Regions from separate parts of the Halomonas sp. TP35 genome, predicted to be linked through region 1. Evidence: predicted binding sites of a transcription regulator. Region 1 holds the regulator's gene; the other holds the start of a gene.
The links. The regulator sigma-54, encoded in region 1, starts transcription at its own class of promoters, with help from an activator protein. The targets are predictions, from matches to a motif close to TGGCACNNNNNTTGCTNT.
Positions count from the first base shown of each region.

Region 2: a site for sigma-54 is predicted at 3,891-3,908, ahead of ACT3RU_RS01905 (urease accessory protein UreD). Genes of this name have one in related genera too.

Region 1 covers NZ_JBQSUZ010000002.1:456,023-461,969, reverse strand. Annotated here, with positions in the region: gene pmbA (metalloprotease PmbA) at 1-334, shown strand, start outside; gene ACT3RU_RS04870 (HPr family phosphocarrier protein) at 345-614, opposite strand; gene rapZ (RNase adapter RapZ) at 801-1,733, opposite strand; gene ACT3RU_RS04860 (PTS sugar transporter subunit IIA) at 1,800-2,270, opposite strand; gene hpf (ribosome hibernation-promoting factor, HPF/YfiA family) at 2,275-2,583, opposite strand; gene ACT3RU_RS04850 (RNA polymerase factor sigma-54) at 2,682-4,094, opposite strand; gene lptB (LPS export ABC transporter ATP-binding protein) at 4,218-4,967, opposite strand; gene lptA (lipopolysaccharide transport periplasmic protein LptA) at 4,977-5,468, opposite strand; gene lptC (LPS export ABC transporter periplasmic protein LptC) at 5,477-5,947, opposite strand, start outside.
Region 2 covers NZ_JBQSUZ010000001.1:409,862-415,808, forward strand. Annotated here, with positions in the region: gene ACT3RU_RS01890 (PepSY-associated TM helix domain-containing protein) at 1-869, opposite strand, end outside; gene ACT3RU_RS01895 (TonB-dependent receptor domain-containing protein) at 955-3,126, opposite strand; gene ACT3RU_RS01900 (hypothetical protein) at 3,340-3,546, shown strand; gene ACT3RU_RS01905 (urease accessory protein UreD) at 3,950-4,834, shown strand; partial or broken gene ACT3RU_RS01910 (urease subunit gamma) at 4,857-4,946, shown strand; one part of gene ACT3RU_RS01915 (IS5 family transposase) at 4,945-5,442, opposite strand; one part of gene ACT3RU_RS01915 (IS5 family transposase) at 5,445-5,798, opposite strand; partial or broken gene ACT3RU_RS01920 (urease subunit gamma) at 5,861-5,947, shown strand, end outside.

The DNA of each region.
Region 1 (5,947 bases):
AACGACGGGGAACGCTGGCGGTGCCCGCAACGTGCGTTTAGATGCACCCTTGCAGACGCGTGATGCGCTGCTTAAAACGATGGGTCGAGGTATTTGGGTCACCGAACTAATGGGCCAAGGCGTGAACGGTGTCACCGGGGATTACTCCCGTGGTGCGGCGGGCTTCTGGGTCGAGAATGGAGAAATCCAGTATCCGGTTGAAGAATTTACCATCGCTGGAAATCTTGAACGTATGTTCTCAGGTCTTGTCGGTATCGGAAGTGATATCGATACGCGCGGCAGTATTCATACGGGCAGCTGGTTAGTGGATGCGATGACCGTCGCCGGTAGCTAAAAAAGCCGTACTACTGATCTTCGTCAAAGCGGGCGTCGAACAGCGCTTGGATTGCATCAAGCGCTTGTTCGGCATCCTCGCCTTCTGCACAAATCCGCAGTTGGGTGCCGCAGGGGGCGGCCAGCATCAATAGCGACATGATGTTGGCTGCATCAGCCATTTGCTGCTGTTTATACACCTGTATGCAGGCGGAGTAGTGCTGGCTGCACTTAACCAGCTTTGTGGCGGCGCGGGCATGTAGGCCACGCTGATTGGTAAGCGTTAAAGTTCTCTCTGGCACCCTGGTTCCTTTTTTCCGAGTGGTGTCATTAGGCTTTGTACGAAAACTGCTTGCGCTTGACCATACGGCGTTAAAAATCAGCTCAAAATACTCATTTACACAAGTAAACTCCGTTTTTTCGCTGATTTTTTGCCTTGTCTGGCCTTCGCTCAGCGACTTTTCGTACAAACCCTGTGGCGTAAGCGTTTACGTAGGGCTGGGCGTCTGCTCGGAAAATGGAGAAGCCGTCGGTGGCTCTGCCCGGGTTCCTCGAAGCGTGTATTGCAGTTCCAATTCTCGGTGACGCAACTGGACTTCGCCGATGAGCGGTGCCAACTTTTGCGCCAGCTGTTCGGCAATATACACAGAGCGGTGTTGCCCGCCGGTACAGCCAATAGCTACCGTCATATAGCTGCGCTGACTATTTTGGTAAGCAGGCAGCCAGCGCTCAAGCATTGCCTGAATATCATGGCTCATCTCTTCGACAATCGGGTAGCCGCGCAGAAACGCAATAATCGTGGCATCACGTCCTGTGTATTGGCGCAGCGTTGGGTCCCAATAAGGGTTGGGCAGGCAGCGTACATCAAAGACTAAATCTGCATCCATGGGTACGCCACGTTTGTAGCCGAATGACTCAAAGGTGAGTGTTAGCTGGTCCTTGCGCTGGTGGGCTACCTGGTCTGAAATACGCCGACGCAGGTCATGGACCGATAAGCGTGAAGTATCAATCCGCAGGTCGGCCAAGTCACGTATTTCGTTGAGCGTCTCTTCCTCTTTCTCTATCGCCTCTTCAAGCGTCATATCACTGTTGCGCGTTAACGGATGACGTCGCCGTGTGGCGGAATAGCGCTCCAGTAAAATACGCGAATCGGTGGTTAGATAGATAACCTGACAATCTATAGGCCGCGCGCGCAGCTCTTCAAGCAGTGCGGGAAGGCGCTCAAGCGCCGCTGGCAGGTTGCGGGCATCAATACTGACCGCTAGATGTGTGCGCTCACCCTCGTCACGGAGTTCGTCAATCAAAGAACCAAGCAACATGGCGGGGAGATTATCAATGGCGTAATAGCCAATATCTTCCAGCGCTTGCAAAGCGATTGACTTGCCAGAGCCAGAGCGGCCGCTAATAATCACCAGTTGCATAGTGGCTCTCTCTGATTGAACGTATAAAAGGGGTAACGCATGAAAATGTGTTAGTCGTTATGGGTGTTATGGCGCGGCCTGTTCGCGAATCTTGCTCATCAGCAGGTCAAGTAAATCGCGTTGGCTGCTGGTTTTGCGTAACGCCTGGCGTGTGCTCGCATCATTCATAATGGTGGCCACTTGACCCAAAAGCGACAAATGCGTGTCGTCAGCCTCTTCGGGAACAAGCAGCACAAAGACGAGATCAACCGGATCGCCATCAATAGCATCAAAATCAATAGGTTCTGATAACTTTAGAAAACCCGCAATAGGCGTAACGCAATGTGGGCTGCGCGCATGGGGTATGGCAACGCCGTTACCGATCCCCGTGCTGCCAAGGCGTTCCCGGCCGATCAGTCGGCTGAAAACTTCTTGGCTATCCAGGCTGGGTGTATTTTGAGCGATAAAGGTGCTGAAAAACTCCAGCACCCGCTTTTTGCTGCCCCCGGGCACGTCGTAAAGTACGCGCTCCGGGGGGAGAATGGTTTCCAACGTCATTGAATTAACGCACGCCAGCGCCTTGGGCGCGAGCTTGTGCTTTTTCCTTGTGCTTAACGAGTTGACGATCAATTTTGTCTGCTAAGGCGTCAATAGCGGCATACATGTCGACATCTTCGGCGTCGGCATGTAAATCGGCGCCTGCCGCATGAAGGGTGCACGCGGCATGTTGGCGCTCCTTCTCAATAGATAAGGTAACTTGTACCGTGGTGATGTTGTCGTAATGACGTTCGACGCGTTCAAGTTTTTCATTAACGTAGTCACGCAAGGCGTCAGTCAGTTCTACATGATGACCCGTGATGTTTACTTGCATTGACGTGCTCCTTATCCATCGGTCTGAATTTCGATTGTAACCCTTTTTGCGGTGTTGCAAAGCCCTTGTCGCGAGTTTTGCCATTTCTCTTGTAACGACTAACGCAAACGACGACGTTCACTTGATGAGGGAATGCCCAGCGACTCACGATATTTCGCCACCGTACGGCGTGCCACTGTGATGCCGCCATCTTCCAGTAATGTCACTAAACGACTGTCCGAAAGAGGTTTGCCGGGAGGCTCATCTTGAATCAACTTTTTAAGCCGGGCGCGAATCGCGGTGCTTGAGTGGCTGTCTCCGCCATCCTGCCCGCTAATTTGGCTTGAGAAAAAGTATTTAAGTTCGAATACGCCCCGTGGGGTATGGATATATTTTTGTGTGGTGACCCGAGAAATGGTTGATTCGTGCATCTCAACCGCCTCGGCAATATCGGCAAGAATCAAAGGCTTCATCGCTTCTTCGCCGTGCTCTAAAAAGCCGATTTGGCGAGTGATAATCTCGCGTCCTACGCGTAGAAGCGTATCGTTGCGGCTGGACAGACTTTTGATTAACCAGCGCGCTTCTTGTAAGTGTTCTTTTAAAAACTGGTTATCCTGACTCTTGTCTGCACGCTTGATTAAGCTGGCGTAGTCGGGCTGGATACGTAGCCGGGGCAGGGCTTCAGGGTTAAGCTCCAGGTGCCAGCCTTCATGATCATGACGTACAACCAAGTCGGGTGTGATGTAGCTATCGTCGGTGACGCCGTAAGCACTGCCGGGGCGAGGGTCCAGGCTTCGGATCAGACCGATCACATCGTCTAGCTGCTCATCGTCCAGGCTTAGGCGGCGCTTTAATAGGCGCATGTCATTTTTGCCGAGAGCTTCAAGAAACTGGCGTACCAATCGGCGCGCCGGAACGAGCAGGGGAGTGTCGTCGGGGAGCGTTGCTAACTGAAGCATCAAGCACTCGCGCAAGTCTCGGGCGAAGACGCCCGTTGGCTCGAACTGCTGTAAACGCATCAGAATGGTTTCCATCTCTCGCTGGCTAAGGCCTTCGATATCCTGGGCACGTAGCCCATCGCGGATATCGTTGAGCGGCTGCATCAGGTAGCCATTGGCATCTAGCGCATCAATCAGGCTTTCGGCGATTAGCTGCTCACGAGCCGTAAAGTCGGTCATCGCCAGTTGCCAAAGGAGATGTCCATGCAGGCTTTGTCCGGCGGCCTGGCGCTCAAAATCGGGGCCTTCGCTACTGCCAGTGCTGCCCATGTCCTGGTAAGTATCCGACCAGTCGCTATCGACAGACAGTTCCTCGGGGATACTTTCTGACCACTCCTCGTCGGGTGTTTCGACGGCCGCCTGCTCGCCGAACTCATCTTCCTGCTCCAGCATTGGATTGGCATCCAGCGCCTGCTGAATTTCCTGACGTAGATCCAATGTCGATAGCTGTAGCAGTGCAATCGCTTGCTGCAGCTGAGGTGTCATGGTCAGCTGCGTACCGATACGCAATTGGAGAGAAGCTTTCATGACCATCTGAGAACCACTCGTTAATCGGAAAGCTTCACCCTAGTGCGAGTCATGTTGTTGTGCAAGTGCAATAAGCATGCCACTGATAAATTTTTTACTGCAGATCACTGTTTAGCGGTGAAATTAAACTTATAAGCGAAAATCAGCACCCAGGTAAACCTCCCTCACTTTTTGGTTATCAAGGATAGTCTGAGGGCTGCCACCGGCAATGATATGGCCGTCACCGACAATATAGGCGATATCGCAAATATCCAGTGTTTCTCGGACGTTATGGTCGGTAATTAGCACGCCAATGTGGCGCTGTTTTAAAGCACGAATAATGCTCTTGATTTCACCAACCGAGATGGGATCGACACCTGCAAATGGCTCATCCAGCAAGATAAACGCGGGCTCAGTGGCCAGGGATCGGGCAATTTCGACGCGTCGCCGCTCGCCGCCGGAAAGGCTCATGCCCAGGCTGTCACGGATGTGGGTAATATGAAAGTCGTCAAGTAGGGCCTCAAGCCGCTGCTCTCGTCCTGCCCTGTCCAGCTCTTTGCGGGTTTCCAGAATCGCCATAATGTTATCCGCAACCGATAGTTTACGGAAAATAGACGCTTCCTGGGGTAGATAGCCAATGCCGGCCATCGCGCGTTCGTGCATGGGGACGCGGGTTAAGTCTTGCTCGTCGATACGCACGGTACCCGCATCAGACTTCACCAGGCCCACAATCATATAAAACGATGTGGTTTTACCTGCGCCGTTAGGGCCGAGCAGGCCTACCACGCTGCCTTGAGCAATCTCCAGGCTAATGTCTTTAACCACGCGGCGGCGTTTATAACTTTTTGCCAAGTGATTGGCGTAAAGGGTTTTTATGGGCGGTGCTTCCGCAATAGACATGATTGACTCCTATTGCGCTGGCTGAAGCGTCATACGAATACGCTGCGGCTCGCTACCACTTACATCGGAGCGTGCCTGCACCACTTCGCGGTCAATGAAGTATTCCAGGCGGCCACCGGTAAACTGATCGCCCGCTTGGGTCAGCTCGGCCTGGTCAATAAGCTCTACACGCCGCTCTGCTACGTGATAAACCACGCGGCGCGCCCATCCTTCCATCGGCGCATCCTGATCATCGAGTTGATTGCGTAGATAGGCGCGCTCACCGGTGGCAATAGCGCGAGAAAGCTCACCCGCGTCGTTACGGATAATTTCAACGCGATCACCACGTAGCTGCATGTTGCCTTGGCGAATATTGACATCGCCTGAATAAACGGCAGTGCCCGCACGCTGATCAAGATCTAACTGGTCGGCTTCTACTTCAATGGGGGCTTGGCTTGTCTGGGCCGCTGCCGATAGCGGCACCGCAAGAGCGAAAAGCGCGGTGCGAATAAAAGCGTTCATAGCGACTCCTAAGGATTTTGTGTTGCGGGGGGGTGATGACCGCTAACGTTATCGGTTAATCGGACCTGGCTATCATCAAGCCAAACATCCATACGTGATGCGCTCATTCGTTGGGGTGGCTGCTGAAACACGGCGGGCGCCTCGCTCCAGACATGACGCGCTACCCCATCATAACGTAATAACTCAGTATCAAGCTGCCAGCCTTCTGTAGGTGCCAGAAGCCGCGCATCACCAGACAGCGTTAGCGCTTGGGTGGCCGTGTTCAGAACACCTTCGTTGGCGTTAGCGAGCCACTCTCGGTTGTCACTATCAAACAGCGTCGCTTCGGGCTGAGTGACTTCGACCAAGGTACTTTGTGGTATGTAAATCAATAAAGGCGCGGCTAGCGACTGCTGGATATGCCCTGTCTCACCAAACAGAGTGATCTCGGCATTTTCCAGCACGTGGCCAGGCTCTTCAGCCTGCGCTTCTTCGTCAAC
Region 2 (5,947 bases), on a different contig from region 1:
ATGGCGACAGCGCCGTCAAGGCCAATGCTCGTTGCCTGGCCTGGTCCCTGTGTGGATTCTGGAATTTGTGCCTGTTCGAGTGACCAGTTTGTCGGGCTTTGCGCGTTTAAACGCGCTTCCGACATGGGCACTTCAACGCGCACACCAGAGGGGTAGCCGAAATTGTTACCGTTAGCCCACTGATTAACCTGCGCGCCCCACACGCCCGACCAAGGCATTCCGGTGATCGCCAGAAAGACGATAAACCCACCGACAAAAATACCCAGCACGGCATGCAGATCACGCCAGAACACGCGGCTTTTTGGCTTGCCGCGCACGCTAATCACGCCGCCTTTGCCTTTACGCCGTGGCCACCAGAGGTAAATGCCGGTGAGCACTAGCAGGGTTGCCCAGCCGCCGGCTATTTCAATCAGTTTGCGCGCTGTAGGTCCAAAGTATTTCAAACTGTGCAGATAGCGAACGGTCCACATCACCGTGCCGCGGTCATCCAGCGCCCCCAGCACATTGGCAGTATACGGATTGACGTAAACGGCTAACCGCTCGCCCGAGGCAGTATTCACTGTGATCTCCGCCGAGCTTTTCGGCGTGGCGGGGTCGGTGAATTTTACGGCAGTGCCAGGGTGAGCCGTAAGGGCTGCGCTTACCAGCGTAGAGGGAGGGAGCGTCGCCTCTTGAACGGCTACGCGCTTCACATCAGCGTGTATGAGTGCATCCAGTTCGTCCTTGAAAAGATAAAGGCCCCCAGTAATTGCCAGGGTGATCATGAACGGCAGAACCAAAAGGCCGGCGTAAAAGTGCCAGCGCCAAACGGCGCGATACAGGTCGAAGGTCTTGCGTTTACCTTCTTGTGGGGGTGACGTGGTCGACATGAAGTCTCTCCAGACCACCAGGCATCTAGCCTGGTGGTTTTAAGCGGTAAGGGTAAACAGGTGCTCTACTGAGCACCTGAATGAATCAGAAGCTGAAGTCGGCCCGTGCCCACACCATGCGGCCAGGCTCATTAATGCCGCGATCCAAATCAGCGGGATAGCCAAAGGCTGCATTACCCGCCAGATTCAAGTGTTCGGTGTAGGTGGTATCGAAAACGTTATCCACCCCCACACTTAGCGTTAGGTGGTTGCTTGCTTGATAGGCACCGTTAAGCGAGAACACCCCGAAGCCTGACGACGATTCCAGATCCTGGCCGACGACATTGCCTTTTTCGAGCGCAATACGGTTTTGTGCCGCAACACCACGCCATAGGCCACCCACAGAGTAGTCATCGTGTGCATAGGTCAGGCCGACCTTGGCTTCCAGCGGTGGGATCTGTGGTAATGCCTCATCGTCGTTGGCATTTCGCCCCCAGGCATAGGCCAGCGAGGCATTGCTTACCCAGTTGTCGGTTAGTTGATAGCTAGCGCCCACTTCGGCACCCGCAATCTGAGCATCAATGTTATCGATCTGAGTACCGCCCATGCCCGCGGTGTTGTAATCAAACAAGATGAAATCGTTAACGTATCCTGCATACCCGGACACCCATGCGCTTAAGCGCTGGTCGTTATACTGCGCGCCTATATCCAACTGGGTGGTTTTTTCGGGTTGAACACCGTCAAAGGCATTCAAACTACCGGCCGGGCCTGCCTGACTAGAGCTCAATTCCCAGTAATCGGGAAAGCGCTCCACATGCCCGACCCCGGCATACCAGGTGACCGGTGCTGAGGCTAAATCCTGCTCATAGCGGATAAAAGCGCTGGGCAGAGTGTCGCGGCGGGTGAGGCCTGTGGTAGCTGTGTCCAGGCTTTCGTCACTGACGCGGTAGCGGTCTACGCGGGCGCCGCCAATAAGACGGTCACGTTCATCGATAAAACGGGTGACTTCGCTGAAGGCGCCAAACTGGGTCTGCTCGTAGTCGGGCTGCCAGTGTTCGCCATCCAGATTGCGATGTACCTGATGCTCGACATCGACACCGGCCGTCCACGTGGTGTTTTCCCACTCCCACGTTGATGCGACGCGCGCGCTGCGGGTGCGACGGTCTAGCCGCATGGCCATGCCGTCACTCATGTCCATACCGCCATCCATATCCATGCCGCTGCCCATGTCCATGCCGCCGCCCATGTCCATGCCACCACCCATGTCCATGCCGCTGCCCATGTCCATGCCACCACCCATGTCCATGCTGCCCGGTGAGCGCAGCGTGAAGTTATCCATAATATGGTCGGCATAGGCATAGTTGGCCTGCATTTCCAGACGTTTCCAGTGTTCACCTAAATTCTCGCGCTGAAAACGGATGCCCACGGTTTCGCGCAGAAATTTGCTGCCATCCATACCTCGCCCGGCATAGCGCGCTTCGCCGTTTCCTCGGCCTGCGGTGACTTCAAGCCAGGTATCGTTGTCGGGTGTCCATCCAAGCGCTATGTCACCGTTCCACTTATCCCATAACGAGGGCACGGCGTTGCCATCGCCATCCTGATAGTCATTAGCTTCGGATTGATTGCCGGTAATGCGCAGGTAGCCGTCTTTATTGCCTAAAGCGGCATCAATGCGGCGATCAAAGCGCCCATAGGTACCCAGCATGACGCTGCCATCCACTCGCACACCGGCTTCATCGAACTCCTCCGGGCCGCGGTCAAAGCGCACCGTTGCCGCTGAAGCGCCGGGGCCCCACAGAACGGACTGCGGCCCTTTGGTGACGGTGAGGCTGTCGTAATTTTCAGGTGAGATATAAGACGTAGGCGCATCCATTCTTGCCGGGCAGGCGCCTAGCATTTGGCTGCCATTGGTCAGCACGCGAAGACGTGAGCCAAACATGCCACGGAACACCGGATCACCGTTGGTGCCACCGTTACGAATGGCAGAGAACCCGGGGATGGTCTGAAGATAGTCGGCGCCGTCGCTGGCAGGGGCCGGTTGCCGCGGTATACGCGGGTCGGTTTCCACCGTGAGCGGTGAGCTTAGCGGTACAGCGGTCACGACCATCGTGTTTAACGCATGATGATGCTCGTGGTGAGCGGCAGGCGCCTGTGCCCATACGCCTTGAGCAACAACGCTCGATGCGGCAGCGACGCTTAATGTCAGTACGTGTCGTTGAAAACGGTTTTTTAAGCGGGCAGGCGTAACGACGCCATGCCCAATAGTTAGATGCGGCATGATGATCCCTTTTTTTGGTGTAGACAGCCGCCAGCCAGAAGCAAACTTCAGGCTAAAAAGGCTGACGATGTGGCGTTATACGATCCGAAAAAAGGGCGGGGCGCGCGTTAGCGCGTGGGGGTAGTTATCACAGGACTTTATAGCCTGTGTCGGTTGCGTCAGCAGCTGGTCATGCGTAATAAACGCTTGCAAGCTGATCGGAGGGAGAGAGGTATGCGCCGTTGGAAACTGTTGCCAGATGGCACAGTAACCACATTGGTGGAACCAGTTGAATATCGGTTCTACTTCTTCAGCATGGCCCGCATGATGATGGTGGCTTGCTTGAGGGGCAGTATGTTGATGATGACCGCCGCCTTGATGGCTAGAGTGATGACTAGCTTCGTGATGCGCGTGATGTTGCCCATCGGACTGATACTGTGAAATCAGCGGCCCAACTAACAGCAGCTGCATCGCCACAAACGCCATACAAAGCGCAATGCGATACCAGAGCTTGTTTGCTGAGCATTGTAACTGCACGAAGCCATCTACCTTGGTGGGCAACAGACAAGCTGTTGACGGAGGATGGCCCAATAGTATCGGAAAGTTCCCAAATAAGAAGTGTTGGGCGTGTGGTCTTTTGCCACACAAGGGGCGGTTAACTACTTGTTATTTTTGGTGCGGCCGACCCTTTTAATGATCTTTTTTGGTGCAAAAAGCCGTTAGTGCTGATGGGTTATGACGGCTAAAACTTTGCAGCGATAGTAAAAGTCCACTTTTCCCCATTTTGGCGCATTCCTTGCATTTGAAAGGCTATGACCTATTCAAAAGGATGCGACTGTCTTCCATGACCTTGCGCGAACTCGCCCCACCGCTTGCGGGCTCCGGCCACCGCTTTGACCAGGAACGCCACTGGGCGGCCTCACTGGCGCTGCGTTTTGCCAAGCGCGATGGCGCCACGCGGTTAATCCAGGCACGCCACCAAGGGCCACTTCGGGTCCAGCGGCCGTTTTATCCTGAAGGCAGCCAGGAGGCGTGCCATATCTACGTACTGCACCCACCCGGCGGATTGGTCAGCGGCGACGCGCTCACCATCAAGGCTCACGTCGAGCAGGGCGCACATGCCCTGTTGACCACCCCGGCGGCGAATAAGCTTTATAAGGCCGATAGCCAAGGCGTGGCCTGGAGCCAGCGCACTGAACTTGAGGTCGCCGATGGCGCAACGCTTGAGTGGCTACCTCAGGAAACCATTGCCTTTGATGGCTCTAAAGGCGAACAGCGTACCCATATTGATCTTCACGGCAGTGCTCGCTGTTTAGGCTGGGAAGTCATGGCCTTGGGCCGCCCGGCGAGCGAGTTGCCATACTTATCAGGACGCATTGAGCAGTATTTTCGTTTGACGCTGGATGGCAAGCCGCTGTGGCTAGAACGCCAGCCGTTAGACCCGTTACACCCGCGCTTTATGGGGCGCTGGGGGCAGGGCGGCGCTACGGTGCAGGCCACGCTTTGGGCGGTGGGAATGAGTGATGCGCCAGCGGCGATTGAGGAGCTGCGTAATGCCCTGCCGGATAACCCACGCTGGGCGGTAACGGTGCGCCAGGACGTTTTATTGCTGCGCTATCTGGGTGACTCACGAAATGAAGCCTGGGCGCTGTGCGAACAGGCCTGGCAATTGCTGCGCCCGCGCTGGATTGAGCGCGAGGCCCATATTCCACGTATTTGGTTAACTTAATCGATTCTGATGGAGGCGCCCTATGGAATTAACCCCAAGAGATAAAGACAAGCTGCTGCTGTTTTCCGCCGCCCAGCTTGCCGAGCGGCGCAAAGCGCGAGGGTTGAAGCTTAGGCTTTGTACGAAAAGTTGGCTCGCAAGCAACGCTCTATGCAGGCTACGCATACCATCGCTCTGAAACTGCTCGCTAATTTTTCGTAGCGCGTTGCAAATCGACGTAACTCTTTAAGCCATCCAAAGCAGCGTTCTACCGCGTTTCTCTGGCGGTATCTGTGCTGATCAAAACGCCTCGGCAAACCAGGGCGTGTCTTGCGATGCATTTGACGTTGCGCAATAACGGGTTTTATACCGTGCCTGTCACAGTAACGGCGCAGTTCATCACTGTCATATCCTTTATCAGCGACCACGTAGCGGCTACGTTTGCGAGGCCTTCCAACACGGCCTGGTAGATAAACACTCTCCAGCGTCGAGATGAAATGTCGAGAATCAGCCTGCTGTCCTGGAGACAGGGTAAATGCCAGCGGCCAACCATGGGAATCACATACCAGGTGGATTTTTGTCGTTAAACCACCACGACTACGCCCCAATGCGTGATCTACCGGTTCTTCTGAGCCCCCTTTTTGCCGCCTCCTGCGGCAGCGCGGGTGGCACGTATCGAGGTCGAATCAATCATCCACGTATCCAGATCCATCAGTCCATCTTCACGCAGCCTGAGCTGTAAGCGAGAAAGGATAGCTTCAAACGTGCCATCATCCCGCCATTTTCGAAAGCGCTCATAGGCAGTTGACCAGGGACCATACCGCTCGGGTAGATCTCGCCATTTGGCACCAGAACAGAGCACCCAGAAAATACCATTGAGGACCTGCCGGTCATCCCGCCGGGGCCTGCCCATCACCTGAGTTGGCGACACAATATCTGTAATCTGCGCCCAGTTCTCATTGGATATCTCGTACCGGCCAACCATAATTCATTTCCCCCTATGCTTCTATTGCATGGGAAAACTTAGCAGATATCACTTTTCGTACAAAACCTAACTATCCCGAAGCGGTCGCGCTGATCAGTTTCGAGATTATCGAAGGTGCTCGGGACGGTCGCAGTGTGGCGGATTTGATG